Chitinimonas arctica: one gene and its partner. The protein of the gene in region 1 interacts with the protein of each later gene in a pairwise test. Links are inferred from orthologs where the notes say so. Each region holds a gene or a part of one and is shown in the gene's direction. Other genes may lie near its edges.

Region 1 (7,089 bases):
GGCGCAACAAGGCGGCGCGTGCTTCGGCGGCTTCGCTGCGATGAAACGAACGCTTGGCCCGCACGATCAGATCCAGCCCAACCAGCTTGGCCGCCTCGTGTCGGAACAGCTCGCGCGCGGTACGCTTGATCAGGTTGCGGCCCACGGCACGGCGTTGGACTTTTTTCGAGACCACAACGCCCATCCGAGCCCGGTCCAGCTCGTTCGGCTTGACCCATACCTGGAAAAAAGAATTTGCCTGGGTACGGCGCAAATTAAAAACGGATGAAAATTCATCCGTTTTTAACAAGCGTTGCTGCCTAGTGAAGCGGTACGTCAAGCGTCGCTCAAACCGAAAGGCTGTGACGGCCCTTGGCGCGGCGTGCGGCCAGAACGGCGCGACCACCACGGGTACGGCTGCGAACCAGGAAACCATGGGTACGCTTGCGACGAATAACGGAAGGTTGGTATGTACGTTTCATTGCGGTGCCCCTGAAGACTTGGCGTGTCGTGTGAATAAACGTGTGATTAGACGGAAAAAAAGCATATGTGTCAATGGCCTTATTTTCCACAGCCTGTGGATAAGCCTCCTGAAAGTGACTAGAATAAGCGGCCGATTAACCCTGCTGTCGCACCTGTCCTGGCATGTGACAGCAGCGCTCCGGCCGCGCGCCCCCTGAGGTACAGTCGCGCTAGAACTGCCGTTCGCACAAACCTCGGCCGCGCCGCACGATTCCTATAAAAAATGACATTACCCGTTGAACAATTTTGGCCGAACTGTCTTGCTCGGTTCGCCGAGGAATTGTCTGCGCAGCAGTTCAACACCTGGATCAAGCCGCTGGCTTGCTCGGTGGAGAACGAGGCGTTGCAGCTGTACGCGCCTAACCAGTTCTCGCTTCAGTTCGTCAAAGACCGTTTCCTGGTGCGTATCGAGAAGTACGCCGCCGAATATTTCGGCGAGGGCGGCTGCCTTATCGAACTGCGCGTGGGCGAAGCCCAGGCGCGCCCACAGGTAGCCAGCGGTACCAGCACACCCGCGCCCCAGGCCGCCGCGACGGTTGCCAAACCGCACAGCCCGCCCGGCAAGTTGGCGATGGCCAACGAAACCACCCGGCTCAATCCGAATTTCACCTTCGATACGCTGGTGACCGGTAAAGCCAACCAACTTGCCCGCGCCGCCGCCATACAGATCGGCGAAAACCCGGGCACCGCCTACAACCCGCTGTTCGTCTATGGCGGCGTGGGCCTGGGCAAGACCCACTTGATCCAGGCCATCGGCAATCTGGTGCACCAACACCGGCCCGATGCCAAAATTCGCTATATCCACGCCGAGCGCTATGTTGCCGACGTGGTCCGCGCCTATCAGCACAAGGCTTTCGACGAGTTCAAGCGCTACTACCACTCCCTGGACCTGTTGCTGATCGACGATATCCAGTTCTTCTCCGGCAAGAACCGCACCCAGGAAGAGTTCTTCTACGCCTTCAATGCGCTGATCGAAGGCCATCGCCAAGTCATCATCACCTCGGACCGCTATCCGAAGGAGATCGAGGGAATTGAAGACCGGCTGATCTCCCGCTTCGGCTGGGGCCTGACCGTGGCGATCGAACCGCCCGAGCTGGAAATGCGGGTGGCGATTCTGCACAAGAAGGCCGAGTCGGAAGGCTTCAAGCTCGATTCCAGCGTGTCGTTCTTTATCGCCAAGCATATCCGCTCGAATGTGCGCGAACTGGAAGGCGCCCTGAAACGGGTGCTGGCCTACTCGCGCTTCACCGGCGAGCAGATCACGCTGGAAGTGGCAAAGGAAGCGCTGAAGGATATCCTGGCTTCCGGTAACAAACTGATTTCGGTAGAGAACATCCAGAAGACGGTGGCTGATTTCTACAAGATCAAGGTTTCCGACATGCACTCCAAAAAGCGGACTCGCGACATTGCTCGTCCGCGCCAGGTGGCCATGGCGCTCGCCAAGGATCTGACCCAGATGAGCCTGCCGGCCATCGGCGAAGCCTTTGGCGGCCGTGACCACACCACGGTGATGCATGCCTGCAAGACCATCGCGGCGCTGAAGCAAGGCGACGCGACGATGAATCACGATTACAACGTCCTGGCCCAGATCCTGCGTAACTGAGCCAGGCCGGAATGGTTTTAAGGGAAGTGCCGAACACCCCCTCGCCCTGTAGCGCGACACTCCCGCCACAGGCCGCTTGAGGGGATTTAAACGAGATGTCGTTGATTTTTAATGAAAAGTGGTGAACTGACAGTTCTCCACCGACATTTGTTCAGCGCTTCCGCAAGAAATGTGGATAAGCTTGCATTGCAGATTGGCGCCGAAAAGCGAACACAATCGATACACAACGGCAGGCAAGACTATCCACAGCGAGATTTGGCGGTAAGGTACTGAAGCAGAAGTGGAAAACGGGTTTTCCACAGAAACTGGCTACCTCTATTTATCTATCTTCAGGAACTACTACATTATGTTGCTGATACAAGCAGAACGCGATTCCCTGCTCAAGCCGCTGGCTACCGTCACCGGTATCGTCGAGCGTCGTCACACGCTGCCTATCCTGTCGAACGTACTGATTGGCAAGCAGAACGGGATGCTCACCTTCCTGGCGACCGATCTGGAAATCCAGATCACGACCGAGTACCCCAGCCCTGAAGGCAGTGATTTTCAGCTGACCGTATCGGCCAAGAAGTTCCAAGATATCTTGCGTGCCATCCCGGACGGCACTACCGTCAACCTGGACCAGGACGACAGCCGCCTGACCGTCAAGGCAGGCAAGAGCCGCTTCAATCTGCAAACGCTGCCGGCACAGGACTTCCCGCGACTGACCATCGATACCAGCGTCAAGAGCGTGATCAAACTGCCGCAACGCCAGCTGAAGAACCTGATCAGCCGGGTTCAATACGCCATGGCGCATCAGGACATCCGCTATTACCTGAACGGTCTGTTCATCCTGACCGAAGGCAAGGAATTCAAGCTGGTCGCCACCGACGGCCATCGCCTGGCTTTTGTTGCCTGCGAAATGGAACACGAAGTCGAACGCAACGAAGTCATCCTGCCGCGCAAGACCATCCTCGAGCTGTACAAGCTGCTGGCTGACATCGACGACGAAGTCACCATCGAGATCGCGCAGAACCAGGTCAAATTCGCGTTCGGCAATATCGTCATCCATTCCAAGGTCGTGGACGGCAAGTTCCCGGACTACAACCGGGTGGTACCAACCGGCAACGACAAGCTGGTACCGCTGAACCGTCAGCAGCTGCTGTCGTCCCTGCAGCGCGCAGCCATTCTCTCCAACGAGAAATTCCGTGGCGTTCGCATCGTATTGGGCGACGGGACCTTGAAGATCATCTGCAACAACAGCGAGCAGGAAGAAGCGACCGAAGAGTTGGAGATTCCTTACCAGGGCGATCCGCTCGATATCGGCTTCAACATCGGTTACCTCATCGACGTGCTGACCAACCTGGACCATGAAGCACTGGTTTTTGCCTTTGGCGACCATGCCACCAGCAGTACCCTGGTAACCGTTCCGGAAGAACCCAATTTCAAGTATGTCGTGATGCCAATGCGCATTTAGGCGCGGCCGCATGACCAAGCCGGCCATCTCGGCCGGCTTTGGCATTTTTATCAGTACAGCAGCAGGTGGATAAAAGATGAGCGATCAGGAATACGGCGCAGACAGTATCAAGGTGTTGAAAGGCCTGGAGGCCGTACGTAAACGCCCTGGCATGTATATCGGCGATACCCAAGACGGCAGCGGCTTGCACCACATGGTGTTCGAAGTGCTGGACAATGCAATCGACGAAGCGCTGGCTGGTCACTGCAACGAGATCAAGGTCATCATCCACCCGGATAATTCCATTTCGGTGGAAGACAACGGCCGTGGCATCCCCACCGATATCAAGGAAGACGACGAATTCAAGCGCTCCGCCGCCGAAATCGTCATGACCGAACTGCACGCCGGCGGTAAATTCGACCAGAACAGCTACAAGGTATCCGGCGGTCTGCACGGCGTGGGCGTATCCGTCGTCAATGCCTTGTCGGACTGGCTGCGGCTCACCATCCGTCGCGACGGCAAGGTGCACAGCATGGAATTCCGCCAAGGCGAAGCGGTGGAGCCACTCAAAGTCGTCGGCAAGACCGAACACCGCGGTACCGAAGTGCATTTCCTGGCTTCACCGGAAACCTTTGGCCTGATCGAATTCCATTTCGATATCCTCGCCAAGCGCATTCGCGAGTTGAGTTTTCTCAACAACGGCGTGGCCATCGTGCTGATCGACCGTGTGCACGGCAAGGAAGAGAACTTCTCCTATTCCGGCGGTGTACGCGGCTTCGTCGAGTACATGAATCGCAACAAGACCGCCTTGCACCAAAAGGTGTTCTACGCGCTTGGCGAAAAAGACGGCATGAGTGTCGAAGTCGCCATGCAATGGAACGATTCCTACCAGGAAACCGTGCAGTGCTTCACCAACAATATCCCGCAGCGGGATGGCGGTAGCCATCTGACCGCCTTGCGCCAAGTGATGACACGCACGCTCAATGGCTATATCGAAAAAAGCGAGATCGCCAAGAAAGCCAAGATCGAGACCGCCGGCGACGATATGCGCGAAGGCCTCACCTGCGTGCTGTCGGTGAAATTGCCCGACCCCAAGTTCAGCAGCCAGACCAAGGACAAACTGGTCTCCAGTGAAATCGGTCCGATCGTGAACGAGGTCATCAGCGAAGCACTGAACAACTTCCTGCTGGAAAACCCGATCGAAGCCAAGATCATCTGCGGCAAGATCGTCGACGCCGCCCGTGCCCGCGACGCCGCCCGCCGCGCCCGCGAACTGACCCGCCGCAAAGGTGTCATGGACGGCCTGGGGCTGCCCGGCAAGCTGGCTGACTGCCAGGAAAAGGATCCGGCCCTGTCCGAGATCTACATCGTCGAAGGGGATTCCGCCGGCGGTTCCGCCAAGCAAGGCCGCGATCGCAAGTTCCAGGCCATCCTGCCCCTGCGCGGCAAGGTGCTGAACGTAGAACGCGCCCGCTTCGACAAGCTGATTTCCAGCGAACAGATCGCCACCCTGATCACCGCGCTCGGTTGCGGCATCGGCAAGGACGATTTCAACCTGGAAAAACTGCGCTACCACCGCATCATCATCATGACCGATGCCGACGTGGACGGCGCCCACATTCGAACCCTGTTGCTGACCTTCCTGTATCGCCAGCTGCCCGAACTGGTCGAACGCGGTTACGTCTACATTGCCCAGCCGCCCTTGTACAAGGTCAAGCATGGCAAGAACGAGCAGTACCAGAAGGACGATCACGAACTCAACCAGTACCTGTTGAAACTGGCCTTGAGCGGTGCCCAGCTGATTCCTCGCAGCGGTGCCGATCCGCTGGAAGGCCAGGCATTGGACCTGATCGCCCGCCAGTACCTGCTGGCTCAGGCCGTAATCGAGCGCGAAAGCCGTTTGATCGACCCGACCGTGTTGTATGCCTTGCTCAGAACCGGCGCGCTGGACATGAGCAGCGAAGCGGCGGCTCGCGAGTCTGCTACGCGTTTGATGGCTGCCATTGCCGATCCGGCTTTTGTGCTTGAGCCGTATCATGACGACAAGAACGATGCGTTTATCCTGCGTCTGAAAAAGACCGTGCACGGCAATATCGCCTTCCAGTACCTGGATCACGATTTCCTGCATTCGGGCGACTATGTGCAGCTGCGCCGTACCGCGGATATGCTGTCTGGACTGCTGGATGCGGATGCCGTGGTGAAGCGTGGCGATCATGAAAAGCCGGTCAGGGAGTTCAAGGACGCGCTGGAGTGGTTGCTGAACGAAGTGCGCCGCAATATGACCGTGCAGCGGTATAAAGGTCTGGGTGAGATGAATCCGGATCAGTTGTGGGAAACGACGATGGACCCGACTGTACGGCGGTTGATGCGGGTGCAGATCGAGGATGCCATGGCGGCGGATGATATCTTCACGACGCTGATGGGCGACAATGTGGAACCGCGTCGGGCGTTTATCGAGAAGAATGCTTTGATTGCGCGGAATATTGATGTTTGAGGGTGTTGTCGGGTGCCACAGAAAGTGAAAACTGTGCCAAGTTAGTGAAAAGTCTGTGACACAGTTGTTGAAAAAGCCCTCACCTTTCGAGGGCTTTTTTGTACCTCAGTCGGAAATGTAAGCTTCACTGTGCTAATGAAGTAGCTCAGTTGGTGCATCAGGTATCGAGGCCACCCTTGCCTGCGCTCGCGTGTGCATGATCATTCGTGATGTTACGAGCCATGCTCCTCTGCTTCCCAAAGGTGGCTTACATCTTCAACAGAACGCTCTTTTCGCGCTCCAATGCCCGCCTGGCCGCAGGGCGGTTGATGAGGCGATCCTTCATTGCGGTGAGATGTTTCAACTCCTTGATTGGCAATCCAAGCTCCTTTCCCCAGGGGTAGAACACCAGGGTATACGGATCGGCGACCGTGAAGTGTTCGCCCATGACCCACTGGCTGTGCGCCAGCATCTGGTCGATCTCGCGCAGATAGGCCCAGAAGCTCTCCTTGCCATGTGCCTTGATGGCCGCATGCGTGGCCTTGTCGTCACTGAACCGCTCCGGATGCACGAATTGCATGAAGGCGGGGTGGACGCTGCTTGACAGCCAGGCACACATCGCGATGGTGCGGGCGTGATCGAGCTGGTCGGCCCCGAGCAGTTCGGCATTGGGATAGGTCTCCCCGATCCATCCAAGGATCGCGGTGCTTTCAAGCAAGACCCGTCCGTCATCAAACCGCAGCGCCGGCACCTTGCCGCGAGGGTTGATTGCCAGGTAATCGGGTTTCCGGTTCTCGCCAGTGAAGATGTTGATCTTCTTCGCCTCGAAAGTCGCGCCGGCTTCCTCCAGCGCGACATGGCTCGCCATCGAGCAGGCGAGTGGACAGTAATAGATCGTCAGCATGGTCTTGGCTCCTCAGTAGGCCACCGTGAAGCGCTCGCTGTGGTGCCGGGGCTGCTCCGCTTCGTCCAGCATCGCTGATGCAAAGTCTTCCAGCGAAATTCGGCTCTCGCCTTTCGCATCGGTCAGCAGGTGATCCTTGCCAATGCGATACCGGCCGGTGCGCTCTCCAGGTACCA
Region 2 (7,173 bases), 2.4 Mb from region 1 along the record:
CAAGGCAATGCTGGCAAGGCTGGGGCCGGGCTGATGGCCGAGCATCCAACCTATTCCCCCTTCAGTTGCAAAGCCCGTTCATACAAGGCGTTGCGATTTCCGCCGGTGATTTCCGCCGCCAGCTTCACCGCCTGTTTCATCGGCAGTTCACGCACCAAGGGTTGCAGTATGGCGTCGAAACCGGCTGCATCGTCCTGCACGACCACCGGGGCGGCTTCTACCAATACGACCAGTTCGCCTCGCTGCTGGTTGCCGTCGGCGGCGACCCAGCTCGCCAGCTCCGCCAGCGGTGCACGGCGGATGGTTTCGAAAGTCTTGGTCAATTCGCGGCAGACAACGGCGATGCGCTCGGGTCCGAATACGGCTGCCATATCGACCAGGCTGTCGGCAATGCGATGCGGCGCTTCAAAAAAAGCAATGGTATGCGGCAGGTTCTTGAGCGTCTCGAATTCCTTGCGCCGCGCCGTGCTCTTGGGTTCGGGGAAGCCATGGAACTGGAAGCGGGGCGATTGCATGCCGGCGCCGGCCAGCGCGGCCAACAGGGCGGAGGCGCCGGGGATGGGGACGACCTTGAAACCGGCGGCATGGACGGCGGCGACCAGGCGAGCGCCGGGATCGCTGACGGCGGGGGTGCCGGCATCCGAGACCTGGGCAATCGCCTGGCCGGCGCGGAGCCGCTCGATCAGTTTTTCGGCCGCTTCGCGTTCGTTATGCTCGCGTAGCGACATCATCCGGGTGGCGATGCCGAAGTGTTTAAGTAATTGGCCGGTAACGCGGGTGTCCTCGGCGGCAATCAGATCTGCGCCGGCAAGGATGGCTTGGGCCCGGGGCGTCAAATCGCGCAAATTCCCGATGGGCGTAGCCACCACATATAATGCCGGACGATCAATTGGATACGGCTCGTCATGCACGGTATAGCAACCTTTCGCTGGATGCCGCTTTTCGCGGCGGCGCTACTCTACCTCGGCTTACCTGGCCCAGCCAGTGCGGAAGAGGCTTCCGACGCAAGGACGGAAGAGAATGTGCCCCATATTGCCTTGATTCTGCCGACCAAGGCGAAGAGCCTGGCCGCGCCGGCGGAAGTGGTGCGGCAAGGGGCCATGACCGCGGAATTGAAGCTGGGTGACGACAATACGCCCAAATTGCGGCTTTACCCTACCGGTGAGCGCGATGAGGAGGCGTTGATCGCCTATCGCCAGGCCGTTGCCCGGGGCGCGGTGGGCGTGATCGGCCCATTGACGCGGGGATCCATTGCCAAGCTGGCGGCCTATGGACGGTTGGAAGTGCCGGTATTGGCCCTCAATAGCCTCGATGGACTGAACGCCGCCAGTGCGCCGGCCAATTTGTTCGCGCTCGGGCTTTCCATCGAAGCCGAGGCGCGCCAGATCGCGCGCGCCATGCAACGCGACGGCTGCCGGCAGCCGGTGGTGGTAGAGTCCAGCGGCCCGTTGGCGCGCCGTATGCGCGACGCATTTTCGAAGGAGTGGCAGCTGATCACCGGCAAGGCGCCAATGATATTGGCCCTGGGCGCGGACAAGGAAGCCGTCTGGAAGTTGAAGGACAAGGTAGCCGCCTTGAATGCGGACGCGCTGTTCCTCGCTGCCGACCAGAAGAAGGCGCGGCTGGTCCGGCCTTATCTGGGCAGCGCCCGGCCGCTGTATGCCACCTCGCAGGTCTGGGGCGGCAAGTTTGGCAAGGTCGGCGGTACCAATGTGGATCTGGTGGGGGTGAAATTCGTCGATATGCCTTGGCTGCTGGAGCCTTACCAAGGTGACGTGCTGGCTTTCAAGCGGGCCGACAAGCCTTTGAATCCCGATATGCAGCGGCTCTATGCGCTGGGTATCGATGCCTATCGGCTTAGCCTGTTGCTCCTGGTTTCGGCACCGGGCGCCGCCATTGAAGTCCAGGGCGTGACCGGGACCCTGCGTTTGTCGGAAAGCCGCCAGTTCAGCCGCGAATTGATGAGCGGCGAGGTGGGTGGCGTGCCGCGTACACCGGCGCCACCCAAGCAGGAGGCGCCCCCGCCTGCGCCCGCTGCCGCACCGGCAGAACCAGGCAGCGCCAAGCCGCAGGGATACTAGACTCGCCGCGCCCGGATTGTCGCGCGCCAGGGCAAGGAGAGCGTATGCCACCAGGCAAAGGCGAGGCGGCCGAACGGCGGGCGGCGGATTTCCTGCTGACGAAGAAAGTCAGGATACTGGCACGCAACTGGCGATGCCGTATGGGCGAGATTGATTTGATCGCCGATGACGGCGGTATCCTGGTGTTCGTCGAGGTGCGCTACCGTGCCAAGGGGCGCTTCGGCGGTGCGGCCGACAGCATCACCGCAGCCAAGCAGGCCCGCCTGGTCGCGGCGGCCCAGCTCTATCTCGCGACTTTGCCCCGCATGCCGCCTTGTCGCTTCGATGCGATATTGCTGGATGGCGACGACGCGCCGCGTTGGCTGAAAAATATAATCGAACTGTAATTGAAAAAAGCCTCACCCATTTTGAACTTAGGGATATCCATATGGATCTGATCGATCGCGTGAACCAGCACTTCCTGGATAGCATTGCCGCCAAGGAAGAAGCCCGCGAACTCTTGACCGCTCCGGCAGCCGTTGCGGCCGAGCGGATGGTGGCCGCATTGATGGCCGACCGCAAAATCCTGGCCTGCGGCAATGGCGGCTCGGCCGCCGATGCACAGCATTTCGCGGCCGAGATGGTCGGCCGCTTCGAGAAGGAACGGCCCGGCCTGGCGGCATTTTCCTTGACGACCGATACCTCGGCGATCACGGCCATTGCCAACGACTACGATTACGACCTGGTGTTTTCCAAGCAGGTTCGTGCATTGGGGCAGCCTGGCGATGTGTTGCTGGCGATTTCCACTTCGGGGAATTCGGTCAATGTCATCGAAGCCATCCATGCGGCGCATGAACGGCAAATGACGGTAATCGCGTTGACCGGCAAGGACGGCGGCAAGATCACCGAATTGATGAAGGGTGACGATATCCAACTGAATGTGCCGGCTAAACGTACCGCCCGCATCCAGGAGGTTCATATCCTGTTGATCCACAGTATTTGCGATGCAATCGACTGCATCTTGTTGGATGGAGAGTAAACACGTGTTCAAACGAATCAGCCTGCTGCTATTGTCGCTACTGGCGGCCAGCCAGCTCACCGCCTGTTTTCCCTTGATCGTCGCCGGCGCCGCCACCGGGGTGGCCGTCTCGCAGGATCGCCGCAGCACTTCCGTGGTGTGGAACGACAAACAGATCGAATCGCGGATAGGTGATCGGGTGTCCGCCAAGTTCGGCAGCCTGAGCCACGTCAATATCACCAGCTTCAACCGCAGCGTGTTGCTCAGCGGCGAAGTGCCTGACGAAGCGACGCGCACCGAAGTGGAGAAACAGGCGCGCGAGACCCAGGATGTAAAACAGGTCTACAACGAGCTGGCCATCCGCTTGCCTTCCAGCCTGTCGTCCCGCACCGCCGATGCGGCCCTGACCACCAAGGCCAAGGCGCGCATGATGGATGCCAACCGCTTTTCGCCCCTGCATGTGAAGGTGGTAAGCGAACGCGGGCAGATATTCCTGCTGGGTCTGGTCAAGCAACAGGAAGCGAAGGATGCGACCCAGTTGGCCAGCCAGACGGCGGGCGTGGAAAAGGTCGTGACCTTGTTCGAATATATCGATTGATGGTGTGTTGGGGGCGCTGACCTTACGTCGGCCTCCCTAGCGATGTCGAACGGCCGATTGTCCGGCGCGGACGACATCGGCCAGGCGCTTGTTTTCCAGCAGGCGCTGGCGCTCCCGGATCCCCCGCAGGATAAGCTGCTTCAATTCTTCTTCGCACCAGGGTTTGCGCAGCAAATGGAAGATCTGCGCCTCGTTGACGGCCCGGATCAGGCCCGGTACGTCGGTCGAGCCGGAAAGAATGATGCGTATCGCATCTGGCTGGTGGCGCCTGAATTGGCTCAGGAATTCGACGCCGTTCATGCCGGGCATGCGGTAGTCGGAAATCACCAGGTCATAGGATTTGATCTCCGCAGCCATCAGCGCGCTGGCGGGATCGGGATAACAGTCGACCGCTAAGGCGATCGGCTGGCCTTGCTCGTCCTCGACCCGGGCCAATTCCCTGCTGAGCGCATTGAGCAGATTTTGCTCATCGTCCACGAGCATAATGTAATGCATGGGGTCTCTGCGGATCCAATCGGTCCGGTTTCGGGAAACGCACAGTTATACGGGCGCTATAATAATAGCCACCTCCCGCAAGATGGTATGGGTCAGCGCATGAAGTCGCGGCCCGGATACATCCAGTTCGTTCGATAGCCGTTCAATGGTGTTGCCGGGCAGGGGACCCCCGCCTTCCTGTCTTAGCAGGCCGGCGATTGCCTGGGCATGGTGGATGATTCTTTTCAAGCGGGTCGAGCAGTCCGCCAGGTCGGGATAGTCGCGGATGGCCTCGATGATCGTGTCCGGGATATGCCATTTCTTTAGCATCAGAATGCCCAGTTCCGCATGGCTGAAGCCAAAAACCTCCAGCTCTCTTTCCAACTCCTCGCCGGTGCGCTCGTTGCCGCGATAGATTTCCTCCGCCAGCGTGCGGGCGTAGACCAGCATGGTGAGCTTGCCTATGTTATGCAATATGCCGATGGTGAATGCGATATCGCGTGGCTCGCCCCACTCTTCGGCTAGCACCTTGGCGCAGATACCGGTCATGACACTGTGGGCGATCAGTTCATTCGCCATGAGATCGGCGCTGGAGATATCGAAGGCATCGAGGATGATGCCGCGCAAGACGATCGCACTGGCCGCCGAAAAGCCCAGCACCGTAATGGCCTGCTTGACCGAGGTGATTTGCTTGCTGAGGCCGAAGAAGGGCGAGTTGGCTACCTTCAAAAGCCTGAGAATGCTGCTCGGATTGCCGGATGCGCTACGTTCCAGTGCCGCCAGCTCGTCATCATGTTCATGGCCGCCGCCGATAAAGGCAACGATGGCAGGATTGTGCCGAGGCAGCTTGTCGCCATAGGCAGCCAGCCACTGCTCGGCCGGGCTGGGCAGGTCCAGCGCTTCGGTATTGATTTTCATAGCGGATTGGCCGGCCTGCCATGGCTGGCCGACTTTCCGCCGTTTTCGTATTCGAGCCTGTCCGAAGCCTGCGGAATAAAGGTCAGTATCATGCCGGCAACGGCGTTATTGGCATTGAGCGGCGTGTTCTTGAAATTGAATTGGCGATTTTCACTTTCGCGATAGGTCCCCGCCGTTTTATTGCTTTTCAGCGCCATGACCACTTCGTAAGGGAGCAGTGAATAGATATCAAGCCCGGGACAAAGCGCCGGAAACAAGCGCGAGGCTTGCTGGTTATTGACGGCGATGGTGCCGTCCAGGGTGTAGCCGATAATGGCGACCGGCGCCTGGTGCAGCACTTGCTGGGTGATCTTCAGGATGGATCTGCCCACATCGCGTTCGGTGCTGACATTGGCCAAGGCGATCTCCAGCTGGTGCTTGGTCTTTTCCAGGGCGACGTTCTTTTGCTGCAACTCCTCGGAGAGCCTGAAATTGGTCATCTTCAGTTCGTACTGTTCAAATGCCTCGTCGACCTGCTCCAGCAGTGTTTGATCATCCCAGGGCTTGGTCAGGAAACGGAACACCGAACCGCGATTGACGGCATCGGTGATCGAATTCACCTCGGTGTATCCCGATAAAACAATGCGCACGCAATTGGGCTGCAGCAGCTTGGCGGCGCTGAGGAACTCGGTGCCTTTCATGTGCAGCATGCGCTGATCGGAGATGATCACGCCGACCGGATGTTTGCTTAATATCAGCAAGCCCGACTCGCCGGAATCGGCGGTCAGAATGGTGTAGCCCTCGCGCCGGAATAGGCGTGTGAGCGCGGCGATGATATTGGCTTCATCATCGACCAGCAGGAGTGTGCGTTCCATGCGTTCGGCTTCCTCGTCCTCAGCGTGTCCTCACGGCCGGTTATTGCGCGCCTTCCATTGCCGATCGCCCCTTGCTTCGCCGACAGGGCGATCGACACGGAGGCTGCGATTCGGCATGAAAGGGCGGGCAGCGATCTGCTGCCCGGCTCTCGTGGACTTGGTCTGGTTTGAGATTAGACCAGTTCGCTACGCATTTCCCTGCGGAATCAACCGCGCGCCGAACTTCTCGGCCATCTCCGGCAGCAGGCGCAGGGCGTCTGCATTGGACGGCGAGAATACCGCTTCGGCGGCCACGTTCCAGTCGCGCCATAGCCAGCCGCTGTGCTCGCGCACCGACAGGGTAGGTTCGAACAACTCCGGGACCAGCAGTCCGAAAACGTGTTCGGTATTCTGGATCACCCCCGGGGCGTAGCGATGGCGCCAGATCTCGTAGATTTCCCACTCGTTGCAGATGCCCCAGTCCTGCAATTCGTGCAGGTCCGTATCGATGCCGACCTCTTCCTGCACTTCTCGGCGGGCGGTGGCGCGCGGGGTTTCGTCTTCTTCCAGGCTGCCGGTGACCGATTGCCAGGCATCCTTGAAGTCGGTGCGTTCAATGATCAGCGACTTCAAATCGGGGGTGTAGATGACGACCAGCACGGATTCCGGGCGTTTGTAGGGGGCGGGCATCGAGCGGGGTCCTTGATCTTGGGCGGGGAAGCGATGGTGCGGATACCATTTTATCGTCACCTCGCCGGACTTGTAGGAATACACTGAAATATTGCGAGTATTCAAATCGCAGGCCGTCACCCGGCGGAGCCGGGTGTTCACGGTCAGTGGCAAATGAACCGCCCCCTCGCTTGATCTAGTCCGACTCCCCCCGCCCTCGCCGCCGCGAGGGAGCCTCGCTGTCGCTCGTTGGCGCATTTAATCAGTGTTTCCCTGGGTTTACACCGTGGGTCGCCAACGCTAATGCACAAGATTCCAGCCCAATTTGGCGATCAGCAGGCTGACGAGGGTAATGAAAAGTTTGCGTATCAGGACGGTTCCGCCCTTCATGGCCAGGCGGGTGCCCAGCATCGCGCCGACGATATTCGCCATGGCCATGGGAATGGCATAGCGATAGAGCACGTTGCCGGAAGGAATGAAGAAGGCAAGGGCCGCCAGGTTGGTGGCCAGATTGACCACCTTGGCCGCGCTGGAGGCGCGCAAGAAGTCGAAGCCGAAAAAGCGGATAAACAGAAAGATCAGGAAGCTGCCGGTGCCGGGGCC

Evidence for each region.
Region 2: the proteins of dnaA (region 1) and FNU76_RS00245 interact in binary tests that used the Escherichia coli proteins (3 or more experiments, as listed by UniProt). The link is inferred for Chitinimonas arctica from one-to-one orthologs.

Annotation. Positions count from the first base shown.
Region 1 is NZ_CP041730.1:2,451,937-2,459,025, reverse strand. Bases 1-2,914 are described here. They hold dnaA (chromosomal replication initiator protein DnaA), read left to right. Parts: upstream 1-724; coding sequence 725-2,104; downstream 2,105-2,914. Other genes in these bases: dnaN (DNA polymerase III subunit beta), read left to right, coding at 2,451-2,914; rpmH (50S ribosomal protein L34), read right to left, coding at 327-461; rnpA (ribonuclease P protein component), read right to left, coding at 1-385. Outside these bases: more of dnaN, read left to right, coding at 2,915-3,557; gyrB (DNA topoisomerase (ATP-hydrolyzing) subunit B), read left to right, coding at 3,634-6,030; FNU76_RS11125 (glutathione S-transferase family protein), read right to left, coding at 6,278-6,913; FNU76_RS11120 (NAD(P)-dependent oxidoreductase), read right to left, coding at 6,926-7,089. UniProt on the Escherichia coli protein: Plays an essential in the initiation and regulation of chromosomal replication. Binds in an ATP-dependent fashion to the origin of replication (oriC) to initiate formation of the DNA replication initiation complex once per cell cycle.
Region 2 is NZ_CP041730.1:41,233-48,405, reverse strand. Bases 1,306-4,303 are described here. They hold FNU76_RS00245 (phosphoheptose isomerase), read left to right. Parts: upstream 1,306-2,508; coding sequence 2,509-3,099; downstream 3,100-4,303. Other genes in these bases: FNU76_RS00230 (HDOD domain-containing protein), read right to left, coding at 4,217-4,303; FNU76_RS00235 (response regulator), read right to left, coding at 3,713-4,171; FNU76_RS00240 (BON domain-containing protein), read left to right, coding at 3,104-3,676; FNU76_RS00250 (YraN family protein), read left to right, coding at 2,126-2,467; FNU76_RS00255 (penicillin-binding protein activator), read left to right, coding at 1,306-2,081. Also shown: ligD (DNA ligase D), read left to right, coding at 1-34; rsmI (16S rRNA (cytidine(1402)-2'-O)-methyltransferase), read right to left, coding at 51-866; more of FNU76_RS00255, read left to right, coding at 906-1,305; more of FNU76_RS00230, read right to left, coding at 4,304-5,068; FNU76_RS00225 (response regulator), read right to left, coding at 5,065-5,922; nudB (dihydroneopterin triphosphate diphosphatase), read right to left, coding at 6,109-6,591; FNU76_RS00215 (sulfite exporter TauE/SafE family protein), read right to left, coding at 6,871-7,173. UniProt on the Escherichia coli protein: Required for the timely initiation of chromosomal replication via direct interactions with the DnaA initiator protein.